Regions from separate parts of the Sphingobium sp. 3R8 genome, predicted to be linked through region 2. Evidence: predicted binding sites of a transcription regulator. Region 2 holds the regulator's gene; each other region holds the start of a gene.
The links. The regulator LexA, encoded in region 2, represses DNA repair genes until DNA is damaged. The targets are predictions, from matches to a motif close to GTTCCNCNCTTGTTCT.
Positions count from the first base shown of each region.

Region 1: K9B33_RS16200 (ATP-dependent helicase) is a predicted target of LexA. The motif match lies at 1,336-1,351, and genes of this name have one in related genera.
Region 3: K9B33_RS20665 (LexA family protein) is a predicted target of LexA. The motif match lies at 1,162-1,177, and genes of this name have one in related genera.

Region 1 covers NZ_JAIQXR010000017.1:72,338-74,603, reverse strand. Annotated here, with positions in the region: gene K9B33_RS16215 (RrF2 family transcriptional regulator) at 1-338, shown strand, start outside; gene K9B33_RS16210 (Fe-S oxidoreductase) at 298-774, opposite strand; gene K9B33_RS16205 (GFA family protein) at 918-1,316, opposite strand; gene K9B33_RS16200 (ATP-dependent helicase) at 1,422-2,266, shown strand, end outside.
Region 2 covers NZ_JAIQXR010000001.1:287,400-289,665, reverse strand. Annotated here, with positions in the region: gene glp (gephyrin-like molybdotransferase Glp) at 1-927, shown strand, start outside; gene lexA (transcriptional repressor LexA) at 997-1,674, shown strand; gene K9B33_RS01370 (ComEC/Rec2 family competence protein) at 1,665-2,266, opposite strand, start outside.
Region 3 covers NZ_JAIQXR010000028.1:50,144-52,409, forward strand. Annotated here, with positions in the region: gene K9B33_RS20655 (recombinase family protein) at 1-393, shown strand, start outside; gene K9B33_RS20660 (DUF2971 domain-containing protein) at 420-1,076, opposite strand; gene K9B33_RS20665 (LexA family protein) at 1,213-1,644, shown strand; gene K9B33_RS20670 (Y-family DNA polymerase) at 1,648-2,266, shown strand, end outside.

The sequences.
Region 1 (2,266 bases), on a different contig from region 2:
ATCTCGCGCAGGGCGGCTTCATTACCACCCGGCGCGGGCGCGGCGGAGGCTTCGCGCTGGCGGAGGCCCCCGGAGAGATGCGCATCGGCGCGGTGGTCCGGTATAGCGAGCCGGACATGAAAATGGCGGACTGCGCAAACTGCGCGATCCGCCGGGCTTGTGGCCTGACCGCCATATTGGCGGAAGCCACTGTCGCCTTCATGGCCGTGCTCGACGGATACAGCCTGGCCGATGCGGCACGGGACCGGGCCGGGCTGGCGGCGTTGATCGCCGCCCTGCCCGTCCCGGCATCGGCGGTCAGCGACGCTTGCGCATCTTCCCGGCCTCGCCCGGATTGACGCAACTGTCCTGCACCGTGCGGGAACAGCGCGGATAGTCCTTCGCCTCTGTCGGTGGCGGGGTCATGTTGCCGCCGACCGTCACAGGGTTGGCGGAAGAGCCGACCGGAGCGGCCGGGTTTTTGGGCACGCCAGCAGGCGCAGGAACCATGCCGGGGTCCGCCGGCACGGCGCCGGTCGGCTGGCCGGCATTGGGATCGCCCTGTGGCGGCGTTGCAGGCATGGCGGGAGTTGCCGGCGCGGCAGGCGCTGGCGGGGTCGCCATACCCGCATCGCCGGGCGTGGCTGGCGTCGCCGGGGCTGCGGGTTCGGACGGCGGCGTCATGGCGTCACCGGGCGGCTGGCTGCTGGGCGCGGGCGTATCCTGCGCCACGGCCGCGGCACCCAAAGTGGTGAAGCTCAGCATCGCAACGCCGGCCAGCATGATGGATTTCATCGGGATCATCCTTTCCTATGTTCTTCGACCCGCAGGTCGCCCGCTTCTAGGACGGGCGGACGAAGAACCGGCTTCAGGACATCCCCGTTCCGCCATGACGGCCGAACGTGGCATAGGTGCGACCAGATGAACGGCGTCGGGGGTCAGGGGCCGTCGGGGTAGCGATCATATTTGGGCAGTTCGTGCGCCGTCGCCATCCATGGCACGGCGTCGGCCATCTGCACATGCCCCTCCGGCGGAAGGGTCGCGGCGTCGTCCAGCGTGGCGCTCTGAATATCGATGGCGCCGGGAAAAACCACAGGATTGGTGTAGAAAAGGCCGGTGCCGCAGGTGCCGCAGAAATGCCGGGTCGCATTGTCGGACGACTGGTAGCGGACCGGATCGCCGGTGATCGTCACGGCGTCCGCCGGGAACAGCGCCCAGCCCACCATCGGCGCGCCGGCGCTGGCGCGGCAGTCGCTGCAATGACAAATGGCGCTATAAGCCGGCTCGCCGGTCGCTTCATAGCGTATCGCCCCACATTGGCATCGTCCCGTCACCATCGGCTTGCTCCCTTGCATGATTCGCCTTTTGTTCTCATAGAAGCCCTGTCACCGCAAGAGGCGCGCCCCTTGCCCCCGATCCACCCCATGCCTAGTTGTCCAGCCATGACAGTCCCTACCCCCTCCCCCAATGACCCGCCCTATCTCGACGGGCTCAATCCGCCCCAGCGGGAGGCTGTGCTGACGACCGAGGGGCCGGTGCTGGTGCTGGCGGGTGCGGGCACCGGCAAGACGGCGGCGCTGACCGCGCGGCTGGCGCATCTGATCGGCACGCGGCGGGCCTGGCCGTCCGAGATCCTGGCCGTGACCTTCACCAACAAGGCCGCGCGCGAGATGCGGGCGCGCGTCGGGCGGATGATCGGCGACGCGGTAGAGGGGATGCCTTGGCTCGGCACTTTCCATGCGATCGCGGCGAAGATGCTGCGCCGTCATGCCGAATTGGTCGGACTGCAATCCAATTTCACCATCCTCGATACCGACGATCAGTTGCGGCTGCTCAAGCAGCTCATCCAGGCGGAGGGGGTCGACGAGAAGCGCTGGCCCGCACGGCAACTGGCCGGGCTGATCGACCAGTGGAAGAATAAGGGATGGACCCCGGAGGATGTCGGGGCGGGCGAGGCGGAAGGCTATGCCCATGGCAAGGGGCAGACGCTCTATGCCGCCTATCAGGCCCGGCTTCGTGCGGTAAATGCCTGTGATTTCGGAGACTTGCTGCTGCATGTTCTGACGATATTGAAGAAGCATCGCGACGTGCTGGAGCAATATCAGGAACGTTTCCGTTACATCATGGTGGACGAATATCAGGACACCAACTCCAGCCAATATCTCTGGCTGCGGCTGCTGGCCCAGACGCGCAAGAATATCTGCTGCGTCGGCGACGACGACCAGTCCATCTATTCATGGCGCGGCGCAGAGGTCGCCAATATCCTGCGGTTCGAAAAGGATTTTCC
Region 2 (2,266 bases):
GGCGAGGCCAGCCGCATCTTCACCGGCGCGCCGCTGCCGCCCGGTGCCGACGCCATATTGATCCAGGAAAATGCGGCCCGCGACGGCGATCGGCTGACCGCCAGCGCCGATCCGCCGCCCGCCGGCCGCCATGTCCGTAGCGCCGCCTCCGACTTCGCGCAGGACGCCCTGTTGCTGGAGGCAGGCAGCCGCCTCGGTCCGGCGCAGATCGCGCTGGCCGTGCTGGGCGGTCATGGCGCCGTGCCGGTGGGTGGGCGGCCGATGGTCGCTTTGCTCTCCACCGGCAATGAACTGGTGCCGCCCGGCGCCCCGACGCCGCCGGGTTTCCTGCCTTCCTCCAACGCGCCGATGCTTGCCGCCCTGCTCGCCGCCCTGCCCTGCGACGTCATCGACCTCGGCATCGTACCGGACGATCTCGACGCCATGGCGGCCGCGCTCGACCGGGCGCGGACGGCGGACATCATTGTCTCGACCGGGGGCGCCTCCGTCGGTGACCATGATCTGGTGCGGCCCGCCTTCATTAAGGCGGGCGGTGCGCTCGATTTCTGGAAGATCAAAATGCGGCCGGGCAAACCGCTGATGGCCGGTCGCATCGGCGATACGCTGTTCCTGGGCCTTCCGGGCAATCCCGTTTCGGCTTTCGTCACGGCGACGCTGTTCCTGCTCCCGCTGGTCCGGCATCTGGGCGGCGCGCGCGATCCGCTTCCGCCCATGAGCGACGCGCCACTCGCCTCTCCTCTCCCGGCCACTGGCGATCGCGACGATTATCTCCGCGCCTGGCGCGGGCAGGACGGCATCGTGTCGGTGACGTCGCAGGACAGCGCCGCCACCGCCGCCATGGCGAAAGCCGACTGCCTGATCCTGCGCCCGGCCGGATCGCCAGCGGCCGCACCGGGCGATCGGGTGGTGATCCTGCCGCTGCCCTGACATGTTCGGTGCTTGACTAACCTTCATCTGTTTCCTATGCGTTCCTCATACGTTCCACGGAGGACCGCGATGTTGACGCCCAAGCAGCAGGAATTGCTGAGCTTCATTCAGACCCGATTGGACGAAGGCGGCGTTTCGCCCTCGTTCGAGGAAATGAAGGATGCGCTGGACCTGCGGTCCAAGTCCGGCATCCACCGGCTTATCAATGCCCTGGAGGAGCGCGGGTTCATCCGCCGCCTGCCCAATCGCGCCCGTGCGCTGGAAGTGCTGAAGCTGCCCGACGCGATGCATCGTGCGCCGGTGCCCGCGCCAGTCGTTGCGCTCAAACCCAAGGTCGCGGCGCCTATACCGATCGCCGCCAATGACGTGATCGAAATCCCGATGCACGGCCGGATCGCGGCCGGCGTGCCGATCGAGGCGATGGAGGGGCAGACCATGCTCTCCGTGCCGGCCGCGCTGTTGGGTGCGGGCGACCATTATGCGCTGGAAGTGTCGGGCGATTCGATGATGGAGGCGGGCATTCTCGACGGTGACTTCGCCCTGATCCAGCGCACCGACGTCGCGCGCGAAGGTCAGATCGTCGTGGCGTTGATCGACGAAGCGGAAGCCACGCTCAAATATTTCCGCCGCGAGGGCAGCCGCGTCCGGCTCGATCCGGCCAATTCCGCTTATGAACCGCAGATCTACGACCCGCGGCAGGTCCGCATCCAGGGCAAGCTGGCAGGGCTGCTGCGCCGCTATAATTGAGATTTGGGTCGTCCTGATCCACGGGGTGGGCGAACGATCCAGGGATGTGCGTCGCCGACTCGATGGACGGTGTGAACTTCGCCCTTTGCCAGGGTGATGGACAGGCCGCCGGTCCGTGCCAGCAACCGGCGGTCGATCTTCATCCAGCGCGGATGACACCAGCGCGGTAGCCCCCGATCGCTGACGACGATGTCCGCCGCGGCGCAATCGCGGGCGAAGTCGGACCGCTCGATCAGCACTGTGCTGCGGGTGAAGAGCAGCCGCCAGCTACGGCCATTGCCGTCCTTCACGCCGACAGCGCACAGATCGCGCGAACAGCGTGCGTCCGGCAAATCCGCGATCGCCGCCAGTTCGCCGTCATAACCTGCACTTTCCGACAGCACGTCCCGCACATAATCCCCCGCCCGATCGCGCAATATCGCCATGCCCTTTCCCGTCCGCACGGCGACATGCCGCCCGTCGCCGGTAATCAGGATATCGGGCGGCGCGGCGGTAAAGGTGACCGCCACGCCGATCAGCACCGGCGCAAGTCCCAGCCATCGCCACCCCGTCCGCCACAACAGGCACCAGAGCAGCCCGACGACCGTGATAC
Region 3 (2,266 bases), on a different contig from region 2:
AAAGGGCTGGTCGATCTTGCCGCCGATCTGGCGGAACGTAAGATCGGCCTGCGCTCGCTCACTGACGGGATCGACACGGCAGGCACTGCCGGCAAGCTCGTCTTTCACATCATGGCGGCGATGGCGGAGATGGAACGCGATCTGGTCCGTGAACGCACGACGGCCGCGCTGATCGTTGCAAAGCGTGAGGGCAGGGTAGGGGGCCGCAAGACAGTCATGACTCCCAAACGCATCGAGGCCGCACGAAAACTCCTGGCGTCTGGGATGACCGCTAGAGAGATTGCGCCGACGATCGGCGTGTCGGTCGCCACATTATATAGGCATCTTCCAGCGCCGGAGCAGGAAGCGATCAATGCGGAAACCAGGTTGGACGACGCTTCGGCAACCACCTGACATTTACGGCGATCAGACGGCCTCCGTCACTTCCAGAGGCTTTCGTCTTTATTTCTGACGATCTCGAATTTGTTGAAGCCCAAGCGCGCCTTGCAAACATCGACACCCTCTGCGTGCGCGCCCAGCGCCTGAGCTACATCAGCGCGTGACACTTGCGCACTGGCCCCCACGATGACCTCACGCAACTCAACATCCTGATCGAACTTTTGAAAAAACAGTCCATTGTCTTCGTTCTTGAGCATGGAGAAAACTCGGACTTCCTGCTCGTAATGCCAATCTATATATTTTGTGGCCATCATCACATGGATCAGATTTTCATGTGTTTCCTTATCCGATGACGCCTGAATCTCTTCAAGCGTACACTCGATACGCTTGGGCACATAATCTACCTCCTGCAATATATCGTCTTGTACGTCGAAACCGAGACAAATGCCTCTATGGTTGTCGGCATAGTGGCTCCACTGGACAGGATTTCTCCAGTTTTTGCTAAAGCAGAGCATCCCCATCGCAGCATGGATTTCATCCTTGATGCGGCGCATCTCCTTGCGCAGATCCTTGTCAGCAAAGATCGCTCCGGCAAGCTCGAACGGATCGTTCAGGTCATTCCACCGGGCGATCTTCAAACGGCGCTTGGTAAGATTGGCCAGCCCAAATTCCCGGTTGACGAAGTGATAGAGCCGCACCGCATTCCTCACATCATATTCAAAGCTACACATGCGACATATGGGGCCGCTCCACACTCGTCCACGGCCAACGCGCAATCTATCTGTTCACTTTTCGTTCCAATGCGGGCTATAAGCGGCTTGAAGGGAATCATATATGCTGCCGATGATGCAGCCGGTCCCGCTTGCCGACGCACCGAAGGGGACCGTTCTTCGCATCGTCGGCGCAGCAGGAGCCGGCTTTCCAAGCCCCGCCCAGGATTGGGAGGATGATGCGATCAGCCTGATCGAGCTGCTACGGCTCGATCGAGCGGCGAGTTTTGTGTTCCGTATCAGCGGCAGCAGCATGATCGACGCCGGGATCCACGACAATGATGTCGTTGTGGTCGATCGCGATACCCGGCCCGTCGAGGGGCACATCGTCATCGCAATCGTCGATGGCGGGTTCGTCTGCCGCCAACTCGTGTGCCGCTGCGGAGTCATGCTGCTTGAAGCGCGCAATAGCCTGCAATGTTATGAGCCAACCCCGGCCGAAGGTGTCGAGATATGGGGCGTCGTGCGGACCGGCGTCCGCGATTACCGGCGATAGCCGATGTCCTGGGCCATCGTCGACATCGCCAATTTTTATGTTAGCGCAGAGCGGGTGTTCGATCCGTCTCTGCGCGGAGCGCCTGTCATTGTCCTTTCCAACAACGATGGCTGCGCTATTGCCCGGAGCGAGGAAGCAAAGGCGCTCCATGTCAAAATGGGCGACCCGGTGTTCAAGATGCGCGACCATATCAAGCGTCATGGCATCCAGCTTCGATCGAGCAATTACGAGCTTTATGCGGACATGAACCGGCGCTTCAACGCGGTGATTGCGGAGCACGCCGACATGATCGAAGTCTATTCGATTGATGAAAGCTTTTTCCGTCTGCCGGTGCTGGCCACGGGTTTGGGCGACGTGAAAACAGCGCACCAGGTCCGCGAAGACATTCTGCGATCGGTGGGCCTGCCTACCCGGATCGGCCTTGGACCGACACGAACCCTGTCGAAAGTTGCCAATGCGCTTGCGAAGGCAACGGAGAAGGTATGGGGCGGCGTGGTCGATCTCCACGATGTCGAGCTGCGCCGCCGTCTGTTTGAGCATTGGCCCGTATCTGAAGTGTGGGGAATAGGCAGGGCGCTGGAAGCCCGCCTTCGCCCATTGGGCATCAAGACAACCGCCGATC